2 regions of the Ornithinibacter aureus genome follow, and region 1 is predicted to be linked to the other one. Evidence: riboswitches for the same ligand, from Rfam matches in the RefSeq annotation. Region 1 holds a riboswitch; the other holds the start of a gene.
The links. A riboswitch is a leader RNA that binds a small molecule or an ion and turns the genes downstream of it on or off. The one in region 1 is predicted to bind S-adenosylmethionine.

Region 1 (7,139 bases):
CGGTGCTGCTCGGCGGCCGAGAGCCGGGCGAATAGCGGCAGCACCTCGGTGTTCGGCAGCTTCAGGGCGTTCAGGGCATCGGCGGCGTCGCGGATCTCGCGCTCACCGGAGAAGAAGGCGAGGATGTCGGTCGCCTCGGGGCTCGGCGGGGTCTCGGTCCACAGCTCCTCGACGGCCTCGACGACGCCGGTCACCTGGTCTCGTTCGGCGACGACGTGGCGACCTTCGGCGTGCAGCTCGACCAGCGGCCGGTAGCGCACCTCGACGGGGTGGGTGCGCCCCGACACCTCGATGACCGGCACCTCGCGCACATCGCGGCCGTGCTCGTCGGTCGCGAAGTGCAGGGCGAAACGCACCGGGTCGATCGTGGCCGAGGTGACGATGACCCGCAGCTCGGGCCGGCGCGGGAGCAGCTGCTTGAGGTAGCCGAGGATGAAGTCGATGTTCAGGCTTCGCTCGTGGGCCTCGTCGATGATGATCGTGTCGTAGCGGCGCAGGTCGCGGTCGCGCTGCATCTCGGCGAGCAGGATGCCGTCGGTCATCACCTTGACCCGGGTCGCGTCGCTGCTGTGGTCGGTGAACCGAACCTGGTAGCCGATGAGGTCGCCGAGGTCGACGCCCATCTCCTCGGCGATGCGTTCGGCCACCGAGCGAGCGGCGATGCGCCGTGGCTGGGTGTGCCCGATCTGTCCGGTCGCGCCGAGGCCCAGTTCCAAGCACATCTTCGGCAGCTGGGTCGTCTTGCCCGAGCCGGTCTCCCCGGCGATGACGACCACCTGGTGGTCACGGATCGCCGCGAGGATGTCATCGCGGCGCTCGACGACCGGCAGGTGCTCGGGGTAGCGCAGCTCAGCAGGATCCACCGGGCCCGGTACCGCAGGATCCACGACCCCCGGCGCAGCGGCATCCACCGAGCCCGGCGCAGCGGGACCTTCCACGCCCGATGCAGGGGCGTCGACGTGCTGGGCAGGCATCCCACCAGCCTAATTCGCCTCCTGCCTCCCCTGTGCCCCAGCGCCCCCCCGCATGGCGAGCTCATGCGCCACCATGGGGAGATGACGGCATCCGAGAAGCCAGCGACCGAGAACCCCGCGACCGACGGCGGCTCACTGGTGGAGCGCGCGAACTTCGAGGGCGCCACCTTCGTGCGCGCGAACTTCACGGGAGCGACCATCCGCTTCTCCGACGTCAGCGGGATGACGATGCGCAGCGTGGACGTCGGGGGGCTCGACATCGACAGCCACGACCTGGCGTTCGGCTCCCTGTTCGTCAACGGGGTCGACGTCGTGCCGTTGGTCGAGGCCGAGCTCAACCGGCAGTTCCCCGGCCGCGACCTGCAGAAGGCGACCACCCCGCAGGGCCTGCGTGAGGGCTGGGTCGCCGTTCAGGCGGCCTGGCGCAGAACGGTCGACGACACCCCGGCATCCCTCATCGACGCCCACGTCCCGGACGAGTGGTCACTGGCCCAGACACTGCGCCACCTCGTCCTGGCCACAGATGCCTGGCTGCGCTGCGCGATCCTCCAGGTGCCTGAGCCGTTCCACGAGATCGGCCAGCTGTTCACCGGCGCCGAGGCCATGGGGGTCGACACCTCCGCCTTCCGCGACGACGTGCCGTTCGAGGAGGTGCTGCGCGTGCGTGCCGAACGTCAGCAGATGGTGACCGCCTTCCTCGACGACGTCACCGAGGACACCTTGGCCGAGCAGCGCAACGACCCGTGGGGAGACGAGGACTGGCACCCGAGCGTCGGCGACTGCGTCCGGGTCATCCTCGAGGAGGAGTGGGCACACCTGCGCTACATCCGGCGCGACCTGGCCCTGCTCACCCAGCAGTCCTGACGCCCGCAGCGGTGGATGCTGGACGCTCAGCGCGCGCCCTGTGATGACGCGCCCTGTGATGACGCACCCTGTGATGACTCACCCTGTGATGACGCGCTCTGTCATGACGTGACCGGCGACGGGCCGACCGGTGACACGGCGGCGGGGCCCTTCGCACTACTGCGCGGGCCGCGGCTACGTCGCCGACCGAGCTCGGTGCGGCTCCTCGTGGGGCACCACCTTGGGGAGCACCTTCGGTGCGACCTTCACCCCCACGTCGAGGGCTGTGCCGGCGGCATACATCTTCTGGGCTGCCGGACCGTTGGCGCTGGCCCGCCGCCACCCGTCGAGGAACACCTGATCGGCCTTAACCTGCGCTGCGGTGCGCACCCGGGCCACCGCCTGCTCCCGCGACACCTTCCACACCGGGGTGGTGCGCACCGGGCGGGGCGTGACCTCGAGGAACCTGGTCGGGGTGGCACGATCATCGGCCTCGACCCGGAACCGTGCCCTGATGGCGTCGCGCCTGGCCCTCGCCTGCTGCGTCACCCCGAGGGCGAGCCGCTGCTGCGTGGTGAGCCGGCGCGTGCTGCTGAAGAACGAGCCGGATGCCGACTTCGTGGCCCCCGCGGTGCCGGCGATCTTGAGTGCCCCGGCCACATTGGACGCACCGGCCATCGCGACCGTGGTCCCGAGGTCGGACCACGACCCCTCCCCGTACCCCACGAGCAACGTGGTGTCGGCAGCCAGGTTCAGGACGTCACCGGCAGCGGCGACCGGACGCAGGCAGGGCGCCACTGTCGCAACGGTGCCCACCGCCGCCAGGTTGCGACCGACCGTCTGGCCACCCGCCACCAGCCGGTAGAGCGCCGAGTCGGTCACGGCATCCTGCGTCAGCGCTCGCACCGCGGCCGAGCACCGAGCATCCACCGCACGGAACCGCTCCATGGCGGCCGCATGCCGGGCCCGGGCGCTGTCCCTGATGCGCACCTGGTCACGCTGGAGGGCGCGCACCGCAACGACGTCCGGCGAGACCTCGTCGGACCCGGCACTGATCAGGGCGTATGCACGGTCCTCCAGCACCGCGTACGTGTCCTGAGCCTCGGAGTCGTCACGGATCGCCCCCTCGACGACCCGTTGCGCCTCCTCCATGGCATCGGCGAGCTCGCGCAGCGGCACCGCAGCGCCGCCGAGTCGCCGCGCCACGGCATCCAACAGGGGCGGCGCCTCGTCGAGCCTGGCCCCGAACGCCTCCCCCGATGAACTCACCCACGTCGCGCCACGCTTCAACCCTGCGAGCACCGTCGTCACATCCCCGACACGACGTGACGACGCGGTCAGCCGGTCGGCGAGCTCACGCACGCCGCTCGGGCTGCCCGACAACGGCTCCAGGATCATGGCTGGGCACCGCCGAACAGTCGCCTGACCCCGGCCTCGGTGTCGACGTACACGGTGCCCGCGCTCACCGCAGCCTCCCCGAGCGAGCCGAGGGCCCTACCGAGCGCGATCCGCTGCCGGCGCCACCCCCCGAGCAGCTCCTCCACGGCAGGGCCGCTCTCCCCCGGCCCTAGCACCATGCGCTCGATCGAAGGGTCCTGCATCAACAGGAAGTCGGCGCCCACCTCGGTGAGCGACACCCCCAGCTCGGCGACCTGCGCCCCGTCCACCCGGATGATCGTCATGGCCACCACGGTAGGTGGCCATGACGATCAGCCCGGAAAGTTATCCACAGGCACTGAACCTGCCTGCACCACAACGTCTTTCGACACCCTGATGCAGAGTAGAGCCGCTACTGCGTCGCGGCGGCGGCGAACCCGGCATCCAGGTCGGCCAGGATGTCCTGGATCGACTCGAGGCCGACCGCGAGGCGCACCAACCCGGGCGTCACGCCTGCGGCGAGACGGTCCTCGTCGCCACCCTGGCTGTGCGTCGTGGATGCCGGGTGGATCGCGAGCGAGCGCACGTCACCGATGTTGGCGACGTGGCTGTGCAGCGTCAGCCCCTCGACGAAGCGCTGCCCCGCCTCGAGGCCACCGGCGATCTCGAACGCGAGCACCGCACCGGCACCCTTGGGTGCGTACTTGTCGGCCAGCGCCTTGCTCGGGCTGCCGTCGAGCGAGGCCCAGCGCACCGACTCCACCTGCGGGTGCGCGGCCAGGTGGGCCGCCACGGCGCGGGCGTTCTCGATGTGTCGCTCGACGCGCAGGCTGAGCGTCTCGATGCCCTGGGAGATGAGGAAGGCGTTGAACGGCGAGATCGCCGACCCGAGGTCGCGCAGCAGCTGCACGCGGGCCTTGAGGATGTACGCGAGGTTGGCGCCGAGCGCGCCACCGACGCCGAGGTCACGAGCGAACACCAGCCCGTGGTAGCTCTCGTCGGGGGTGTTGTAGTTGGGGAAGCGCTCCGGGTCCCGGGCGAAGTCGAACGTTCCGCCGTCGACGATGACGCCGGCGATCGACGTGCCGTGCCCGCCGAGGTACTTCGTCGCCGAGTGGATGACGACGTCGGCGCCCCACTCCAGCGGACGGATCAGGTAGGGCGTCGCGATGGTGTTGTCGACGACGAGCGGCACACCGGCCTCGTGGGCGACCCCGGCCACCCCGGCGATGTCGAGCACCTCGGCCTTGGGGTTGGCGATCGTCTCGGCGAAGAAGGCCTTGGTGTTGGGGCGCACGGCGTCGCGCCAGGCCTGCAGGTCGGCCTGGTCCTCGACGAAGGTCACGTCGATGCCGAGCTTGGTGAAGGTGAACTTGAGCAGGTTCACCGTGCCGCCGTACAGGGCCGAGCTGGCGACGATGTGGTCACCGGCCTCGGCGATGTTGAGCAGGCCGAGCGTCGTCGCGGCCTGCCCCGACGAGACGAGGAGCGCCCCGACGCCACCCTCGAGCGCCGCGATCCGCTGCTCCACGGCATCCTGCGTCGGGTTCATGATTCGGGTGTAGATGTTCCCGAACTCCTTGAGCGCGAACAGGTTCGCCGCGTGCGTGGTGTCGTTGAAGACATAGGACGTCGTCTGGTAGATCGGCAGGGCCCGGGCACCGGTGGTGGGGTCGGGCACCTGGCCGGCGTGGATCTGCGTGGTCTCGAAACCCCACTGGGACGGGTCGGTCATGGCATTGCCTCTTTCGAACGAGCGCTTGCGTGCCGGCGGGCGCCGGTCGCCAGGTCTTCACCCGGGGCACCCCACCGCGGGTGGAGGGTTGCCGGCCAGCGAGCCGGGGCTTGTCGCTGGCACTCATGACCTGCCGGGACTATACGACGGCATCCGGATGCCGGTCACGCGGCCCCCGCGCCCATCTCACCTCGCGAACGCGACAGGATGGCTCCATGACCCTTCACGCAGACGAGTACCAGGCCGCTCCCGGACGTTACGAGGCGGGGATGCCGTATCGCCGCGTCGGCCGTTCGGGGCTGGACCTCCCGGCGATCTCGCTCGGGCTGTGGCACAACTTCGGCGACGACGTGCCGCTGGAGCGCCAGCAGGCCACGCTGCGACGGGCCTTCGACCGGGGCGTCACGCACTTTGACCTCGCGAACAACTACGGCCCGCCGTACGGCAGCGCCGAGCGCAACTTCGGGTCGATCCTCGCCCGCGACTTCTCCCGCTACCGCGACGAGCTGGTCATCAGCTCCAAGGCGGGCTACGACATGTGGCCCGGCCCCTACGGCCAGGGCGGTGGCTCGCGCAAGTACGTCATCGCCTCGTGCGAGCAGTCGCTGAGGCGCATGGGCCTGGACTACGTCGACATCTTCTACAGCCACCGCTTCGACGAGACGACTCCCCTCGAGGAGACGATGGGTGCGCTGGATTCGCTCGTGCGCTCTGGCAAGGCGCTGTACGTCGGCATCTCGTCGTACTCGGGCGAGCGCACCCGCGAGGCCGCGGCGATCCTGCGGGAGATGGGCACCCCGCTGCTCATCCACCAGCCGTCGTACTCGATGCTCAACCGCTGGATCGAGCGGGCCCCCGGCTCTGCCGGGGCGGACCTGCTCGACGCGGCCGACGAGGTCGGGGCCGGGGTCATCGCGTTCTCCCCGCTCGCGCAGGGGATGCTGACGGACAAGTACCTGGGCGGCATCCCCGAGGGCTCTCGCGCGGCTGCGGGCAAGTCGCTGGACCCGGAACTGCTCACCGAGGAGTCGCTGCGCCACGTGCGGGCGCTGAACGAGATGGCGCAGACGCGGGGGCAGTCGCTCGCCCAGATGGCGCTGGCGTGGGCACTGCGCGACCCCCGGGTCACCTCCGTGCTCATCGGTGCGTCGTCGGTCGAGCAGCTCGACGACAGCCTGGATGCCGTGGGCAACCTGGACTTCTCCGCCGACGAACTCGCGCAGATCGACCAGCACGCGGTCGAGGCCGGCATCAACCTGTGGAAGACCTCGAGCGACAAGTGAGTTGAGCAGACCATGACCAACGACACCGAGGCGACCAACACCGTGACCACCGGCACCGAAAGCACCGACACCTACATCCCCAGCCCGTCGGACTGGGTCCGCCAGCAGGTGGAGACCATCGAGGCCACCGGGGACACCCGCTCGGTCGACATCATGGGCCTGCCCGTCGTCCTGCTGACGATGCGTGGCAAGAAGACCGGCGCGCTGCGCAAGGTGCCCCTCATGCGGGTGGAGCACGACGGGGTGTACGCCGCGGTGGCCAGCAAGGGCGGCGCCCCCGACCACCCGCAGTGGTACTCGAACCTGCTGGCCAACCCGACCCTGACGCTCATGGACGGCACCGCCTCGTGGGATGCCGTCGCGCGCGAGATCACCGGTGAGGAGCGGGAGCAGTGGTGGGCACGCTGCGTGGCGGCCTTCCCGAACTACGCGGAGTACCAGGCCAACACCGACCGGACCATCCCGGTGCTCCTGCTGGAGCCGGTGCCAGTGGGCTGAGGCCCGGGCAGGACCAGCCGGGCTGAGGCTCAGGCAGGGCCAGCGCTGTCGACCCGGCGGAACCACCACAGGCCGAGCACGGGCAGCACGAGCGGGACGAAGCCGTAGCCCTGGCCGAAGTGCGACCACACGGTCTTGTCCGGGAAGGCGTCGGGCACGAGGAACGACGCCGTCCCGACGACGAGCACGCCGACGAGCTCGATCGCGCACGCGATGACTCCGACGCGCACCCACCGTCCGCCCCGGGCGAGGCACCAGGTCGCGAGCACGTAGACGGCGGCCGCGAGCGCGGAGAGCGTGTAGGCGAGCGGCGCCGCCCCGAAGTCGGTCGTGATCTGAAGGATCGAGCGCCCGGTGGCGGCGAGGGCGAGCACGCCGTAGACGGTGACGAGGATGACGCCGGGCCCACCGAGGGCCCGGCGGTCGGCG
Region 2 (7,139 bases), 110 kb from region 1:
CAGTCTTTGCCCTTCCTCGGCATGGTCGGCTCCCCCCGGTTCGTTGTGCGTTGGGCCATCATCACTCGGCGCGGAGGCGAGTTTGCGGTTGTCCACAGCCTCAGATGGGTGGATGCCGATGCCGACCAGGAGGCAGCGGGTGGAAACGGTGGCTGTGGGCGCCGGAGTGCGCTGGTGGCTGGTACCGGTGGGTTCGGGCCGGGGGCGGGGGGCGCATGGCTGGTGCGAGAGTGGTGCGAATTCTGAGAGCCCGGGAGTAGGTACCTCGCCCAGCGTCCTTGCGCCGGCGAAGGGATTCCTTGCGACGCGCAAGGGGTGTGGCGGTCGCGCGAGGTTTGTGTGGACGTCGTTGCCCGGGTCAAGGGATTCCTTGCGACGCGCAAGGGTGCGCCGGTCTGCGGCCGAATCTGGGGAGGTGCTTGCTCGATGTGAGGGATTCCTTGCGATGCGAAAGGACTCTCCACGAGGTACCCAGGGGTCGGCTCTCAGGAAACGTCGGACGCGACCGGCTCCAGTCAACCCCGCACACCGAGAGACGTTCACCGGCCGGGGTGCCATGATGCGGCGCATGCCCGCACCTTCCGCACCCGCGACGACGGCGCCTCGCGCCGCGACGAGGTCCCAGTGAGCGCATCGCTCGGCATCGGCCTGGCAGCGCTGCTCACTGCCGCCATCATGGCCACCAACCTCTGGGCGGTCGTGCGCGACCGGCGTGATGTCGAACGGATCACCAAACCCGCCGCGATGCTCACCCTGCTGGCCGTGGCGGCGCTCGCGGGAGCCGGCGCCGTTGCCGCCTACATGCTCGTCATCGGCGCCATGGCGGTCATCGGCTGGGCCACCGGGCTGCTGCTCGTCGGGCTCGGCGTGAGCCTGTTCGTCGTCAGCGACACGGTGCTGGCCCTGGGCCGCTTCGTCGAGCCCCGATCGTGGACCCGCCCCGTGACGATGCTGACCTACCACGGCGCGCAGGCCCTGATCGTCGCCGGCCTGCTGACCTGACGGTGGCGGCCTGCTGGCCTGACGGTGGCGGCCTCGACCCACCCGCTGCGATACCCTGACCCGGTGACCACGGTGCTCCTGCTTACCTAGCCGCGACGGCCACCCCAGCCGCGCGGCGACCCCTCCTGAGCGAGGGGTTTTTTCATGAGCGCACCACCGAGCACCAGCGCACGACGACACGACGAACGAGGACGAGATGAGCGAGACCCCGTACCGCTACACCGCCGAGCTGGCCGGGCAGATCGAGGTGGCCTGGCAGGACCGCTGGGAGCAGCGCGGCACCTACCACGCCCCGAACCCGGCCGGCCCCTGGGCAGACCCCGAGGGCGTTGCCGCCCACTCCGGCGGGCACCTGCTCGTCCTCGACATGTTCCCCTACCCGAGCGGCGCCGGCCTGCACGTCGGCCACCCGCTGGGTTACATCGCCACCGACGTCTTCGCCCGGTACAACCGCATGCTCGGCAAGAACGTCCTGCACTGCCTCGGCTACGACGCGTTCGGGCTGCCGGCCGAGCAGTACGCCGTGCAGACCGGCCAGCACCCGCGCAAGACCACCGAGGACAACATCGTCATCATGGCGCGCCAGCTGCGCCGCCTGGGCCTGGGCCACGACGACCGCCGCGCCATCCAGACCATCGACCCCGACTACTACCGCTGGACACAGTGGATCTTCACCCAGATCTACGACGCCTGGTACGACGCGGATGCCGTGCGCCCCGACGGCGGGACGGGTCGCGCCCGCCCCATCGCCGAGCTGGAGCAGGAGTACCGCGACGGGACCCGCCCGCTGCCCGGCGGTGAGGACCGCGCGTGGGACACGTTGAGCGCGAGGGAGCGGGCCGGCATCCTCGACGCGTCGCGCCTGGCGTACACGAGCGAGGCGCCGGTGAACTGGTGCCCCGGTCTGGGCACGGTGCTCTCCAACGAGGAGGTCACCAACGACGGCCGCTCCGAGCGGGGCAACTTCCCGGTGTTCAAGCGCAACCTGCGCCAGTGGATGATGCGCATCACCGCGTACACAGATCGCCTCGCCGACGACCTCGACCGGGTCGAGTGGCCCGAGAAGGTCAAGATCATGCAGCGCAACTGGATCGGGCGCAGCCACGGCGCAAAGGTCACCTTCCCGATCGTGCGTACCTCCGGTGACCCATTGGTCGATTCAGGAATGCCGGATGCCGGGATCGAGGTCTTCACGACCCGTCCCGACACGCTGTTCGGCGCCACGTTCATGGTGCTGGCCCCCGAGCACCCGCTCGTCGACACGCTCGTCCCCGCAGGTGGCTGGCCCGAGGGAACCAAGCCCGCGTGGACCGGTGGCGCCGACACCCCGGCTCAGGCCGTCGCGGCCTACCGCCTCGCGGCCTCACGCAAGAACGACATCGAGCGCCAGTCCGAGGGCAAGGACAAGACCGGTGTCTTCACCGGTGGCTGGGCGACCAACCCGGTGACGGGCACCCGTATCCCGGTGTTCATCGCCGACTACGTGCTCATGGGCTACGGCACCGGCGCCATCATGGCCGTGCCCGCGCAGGACGAGCGCGACTGGGACTTCGCCACCGCGTTCGACCTGCCGATCATCCGCACCGTGCAGCCCTCGCAGGGGCACGACGAGAACACCGCCTTCACCGGCGACGGCCCGGCGATCAACAGCAGCAACGACGACATCGACCTCAACGGGCTCGGGGTGGCGCAGGCCAAGGAGCAGATCACCGCCTACCTGGCCGAGCGGGGCCTGGGCGAAGCGACCGTCACCTACAAGCTGCGCGACTGGCTGTTCAGCCGCCAGCGCTACTGGGGCGAGCCGTTCCCGATCGTCTTCGACGAGGACGGTGTCGCCCACGCGCTGCCCGACGAGATGCTGCCGGTCGAGCTTCCCGAGGTGCCCGACTACAGCCCGAAGACCTACGACGCCGAGGACGCCAGCAGCGAGCCCGAGCCGCCGCTGTCGCGCGTCCCGGACTGGGTGGAGGTCGACCTCGACCTCGGTGACGGCCGCGGCACCCGCCGCTTCCGCCGCGAGACCAACACCATGCCCAACTGGGCGGGGTCGTGCTGGTACTACCTGCGCTACCTCGACCCGGCGAACGAGAGCGCTCTCGTCGACCCCGAGAACGAGGCGTACTGGATGGGCCCGCGCCCCGAGCCGGTCACCGGCGCCCCCGCTGGCACCCGCGACCCGGGCGGTGTCGACCTGTACGTCGGTGGTGTCGAGCACGCCGTGCTGCACCTGCTCTACGCCCGGTTCTGGCACAAGGTGCTGCACGACCTGGGCCACCTCAGCAGCGACGAGCCGTTCCGCACGTACTTCAGCCAGGGCTACATCCAGGCCCCGGCGTTCACCGACAGCCGTGGCCAGTACGTCGAGGCCAAGGAGGTCACCGAAGGTGTCGACGCCGACGGTCACCCGGCCTTCACGTGGAACGGGGAGCCGGTCACCCGCGAGTTCGGCAAGATCGGCAAGTCGCTGAAGAACATGGTCAGCCCCGACGAGATGTACGCCTCGTTCGGTGCCGACACCTTCCGCCTCTACGAGATGGGTCTGGGCCCGCTCGAGCAGAGCAAGCCCTGGGACACCCGGGCTGTGGTCGGCAGCCAGCGCTTCCTCCAGCGGCTGTGGCGCAACGTCGTCGACGAGGAGAGCGGCGAGGTCGTCGTCGTCGACACCCCCATCGACGATGCGACGAACCGGGTGCTGCACCGCACCATCGACGCCGTGCGCGCCGACTACGCGGGGCTGGGCTTCAACACGGCCATCGCCCGGCTCATCGAACTCAACAACGCCCTGACCAAGCTGCCCGGGGGAGTGCCTCGCGAGGCCGCCGAGCAGATCGTCCTCATGGTCGCGCCCCTCGCGCCGCACATCGCCGAGGAGCTGTGGGCCCGACTCGGACACACCGAGTCGCTGGTCCACGAGGCGTTCCCGGTGGCCGACCCGGCCCTGCTCGTCGAGGACACCGTCACCTGCGTCGTGCAGGTGCGCGGCAAGGTTCGCGACCGCATCGAGGTGCCGGCCGACATCAGCGAGGACGCCCTGCGAGAGCTGGCGCTGGCGAGCGAGAGGGTCCAGGCGGCGGCGCCGGACGGCATCCGCACGGTGATCGTGCGGGCGCCCAAGCTCGTCAACGTCGTTCCGGCCTGACGCGCCCCCACCCCGGAGGTTTATCGGGTGACCCGATAATCCCGATCCTCACCCGACAAGGCTTCCCGGGTGAAGTAGGGCGTTGCCGGGGGAAGTTGCGCCTCGGCTCTGCTCAGCTGCGAAACGTGCGGCGGATGCCCTGCCCGGCTGCACATCTCGCGACGTGGACCCGGGATGCCGTGGCGCGGCATCCGCTTCTACGCTTGCCCACGTAGGTCATGAGTGCCAGCGACAAGCCCCGGCTCGTTGGTCAGCAACCCTCCTTCCGCGGTGGGGTGCTCCGGGTGACGACCTGGTCGACGTCGAAACCGGCGCCGGCAAGCGCGGATCACGGGGTCACCCGAGGTCCACAGTCCCGACGGAGACCTCCATCGTGTCGATCGCCCCGAGCACCCAGTCCCACTCCATCCACCGCCGCCCCAGGCTGCGGGCCGTCCCCGACGTCGACCTGCTCGCCCCTCGCACCGGGTCGGATGCCGTCGCGCGCCTCGCGCACCCGTCGCACCCGTCGCACCGGGGCGCCGCCGGCCTCGACCACGCAGGCCTGCCCCCGGTGGTGCGCGCCGGCCTGGTGCCCACCCTGTCCGGAGACTGGGTCGACTACGCGAACCTGGACCACGCGGCATCCACGCCTGCGTTCGAGCGGGTCGCTCAGGCCGTGGAGTCGGCCACCCGCACGTACTCCAGCGTCCACCGCGGCACGGGGTGGCTCTCGCGGGTGACCAGCGCCCACTACGAGGCGGCTCGCGACGAGGTGGCCCGCTTCGTCGGTGCGCGTGAGGACGACGTCGTCGTGTTCACCCGTGGCACCACCGACTCGGTGAACCTGCTGGCCCGGGCCCTGCCGCGCAACACCACCGTCATCGTGTTCAACTCCGAGCACCACGCGACGCTGCTGCCGTGGCCGAAGCGAGGAACGGTGCGCCTGCCCGTGCCCGGCAGCGCCCGCGACGCCGAGGTGCTGCTCGAGAGCGCCCTTCGTGACCTGCCGGCCGGCACGGCTCGGCGACCGCGTCAGGCCCTCGTCGTGCTGACGGCGGCGAGCAACGTCACCGGCGAGTTCTGGCCGGTGGAGTCACTGACGGCCATCGCCCGTCGCCACGGCGCGCGCGTGCTGCTGGACGCCGCGCAGTCGGCCGCCCACCGGCCGATCGACCTCGCGGCGCTCGACGTCGACTGGGTCGCCTTCTCGGGGCACAAGCTGCACGCCCCGTTCGGCACCGGGGTGCTTGCCGGGCGCAGCGACTGGCTGGATGCCGCGGCGCCCTACCTCGCGGGTGGCGGCGCGACCGCGCAGGTCACGGCCGAGGCGACGCGCTGGGCGACGGGTGCTGCCCGCCACGAGGCCGGCAGCCCGAACGTGCTCGGCGCCGTGGCGCTCGCGGCTGCGTGCGCGACGATCCGCGAGCACCGGGCCGCGATCGACGCCCACGAGGCTGCACTCACGACGGCCCTGCGCGCCGGCCTGCGGGCCATCGACGGGGTGCAGACCTACTCACTGTTCGGTGAGGACACCGTCCGCGGGCCGGTCGTGACGTTCACCGTCGACGGGCTCGACAGCCAGCTCGTGGCGGCGGCGCTGTCGGCAGAGCACGGCATCGGGGTGCGGGCCGGCAAGTTCTGCGCGCACATCCTCGTCGACACCCTGCTCGAGGAGGGGTCGGACGAGCACGACAGCGCGGTTCGTGTCAGTGCCGGCCTGGCGAGCACCCCCGAGCACGTGGCCCGGCTGGTGGCGGCCGTGACGGCGCTGGCGGCTGACGGACCGGGCGCCGAGTACGAGCTGACGCAGCAGGGCTGGGCGCCGGTCGATGACACCCGCGAGCTGGACGCGCCGCTGCCCTGGTGAGCGATCGGCGCTTCGGCGGCCGACGACTTGGTGCTCCGGTGGCCCATCGCGGGGCTGGTGACCCGACCCTGCTCGAGGCTGAGAGAGGGGCATAGGGGTGCTGTCAGGAGACCTTTCGCCGCGCAAGGACTTCCTTGTCGGGCGCAAGGACTCCTGACAGCACTGGTACCCGGGCTCACAGGTTCGAGCTGGAGCGGCGCCATGTCACCCCGCGTCGGAACAGTTCTCGCCCCCACGCGGCGCAGGTTTCGCCCCACGTCGGCACAGACCTCAGGTGTCGGTGGCGCCCATCGCGACGAGACGCTCCACGACGCTGGTCAGCCCTCGGGCCCGAGCAGCCTGCAGCGGGGTCTGACCCTCGAGCACGGAGATCAGGGTCGGGTCGGCGCCGTGGTCGAGCAGCAGGTGGGCCATCCGTTCGTGCCCGAGGTCGATGACGGCGACGAGCACGGTCGACTGGTACTCGGCGTGCGAGAAGTTCACGTCGACGCCGCGGGCCAGGTGGTGCAGCACGAGGTCCTCGTCGCCGGCGCACGCGGCGCCGAACATGTCCTTCCAGTCGCCAGCAGCCATGCGGCAGAGGTTATCCGGGAAACGCCGCGCCACTGGGGTGGTCTGCGCGTCCGTGACGGTGCAGAGTGAGACTCCACGGAGGTGACGCCGGTCACAGCCGCTCCCGAGGAGGACCCATGGCCGATCTCGACACCGGACGACTGCTCGCAGCCCTCGAGCCCGTGGCGGAGGAGAACCTCAACCGCCACCTCGCCACCGCCCAGGAGTGGATGCCGCACGAGTACGTCCCCTGGTCCCTCGGCCGCGACTTCAAGGAGCTCGGCGGTGAGCCGTGGTCGGTGGAGCAGTCCCAGCTGTCGCCGATCGCCCGCACGGCGCTCGAGGTCAACCTGCTCACCGAGGACAACCTTCCGAGCTACCACCGCGAGATCGAGCGCGCGTTCGGCCGCGACAGCGCGTGGGGGGCCTGGGTGAACCGCTGGACCGCCGAGGAGGGCCGCCACGCGTTCTGCATCCGCGACTACCTGCTCGTCACGCGTGGGGTCGACCCCGACGAGCTCGAGCGGGCCCGCATGGACACCATGGAGACCGGTTACGACTCCGGTGACAAGCCGCTGCTCAACGTCTGCGCCTACG

Region 2: another riboswitch for S-adenosylmethionine. It lies ahead of C8E84_RS04990 (aminotransferase class V-fold PLP-dependent enzyme); the one in region 1 lies ahead of C8E84_RS04520 (bifunctional o-acetylhomoserine/o-acetylserine sulfhydrylase).

What each region holds. Positions count from the first base shown of each region.
Region 1 covers NZ_VMSB01000001.1:938,044-945,182, forward strand. The annotation lists gene hrpA (ATP-dependent RNA helicase HrpA) at 1-974, opposite strand, end outside; gene C8E84_RS04505 (DinB family protein) at 1,056-1,838, shown strand; gene C8E84_RS04510 (hypothetical protein) at 2,013-3,215, opposite strand; gene C8E84_RS04515 (hypothetical protein) at 3,212-3,499, opposite strand; gene C8E84_RS04520 (bifunctional o-acetylhomoserine/o-acetylserine sulfhydrylase) at 3,607-4,929, opposite strand; SAM riboswitch class IV at 4,946-5,060, opposite strand; gene mgrA (L-glyceraldehyde 3-phosphate reductase) at 5,145-6,212, shown strand; gene C8E84_RS04530 (nitroreductase family deazaflavin-dependent oxidoreductase) at 6,225-6,710, shown strand; gene C8E84_RS04535 (hypothetical protein) at 6,740-7,139, opposite strand, start outside.
Region 2 covers NZ_VMSB01000001.1:1,043,200-1,050,338, reverse strand. The annotation lists gene C8E84_RS05005 (MarR family winged helix-turn-helix transcriptional regulator) at 1-23, opposite strand, end outside; gene C8E84_RS05000 (lysoplasmalogenase family protein) at 625-1,002, shown strand; gene leuS (leucine--tRNA ligase) at 1,199-4,141, shown strand; SAM riboswitch class IV at 4,356-4,471, shown strand; gene C8E84_RS04990 (aminotransferase class V-fold PLP-dependent enzyme) at 4,515-5,990, shown strand; gene C8E84_RS04985 (ankyrin repeat domain-containing protein) at 6,261-6,563, opposite strand; gene C8E84_RS04980 (acyl-ACP desaturase) at 6,680-7,139, shown strand, end outside.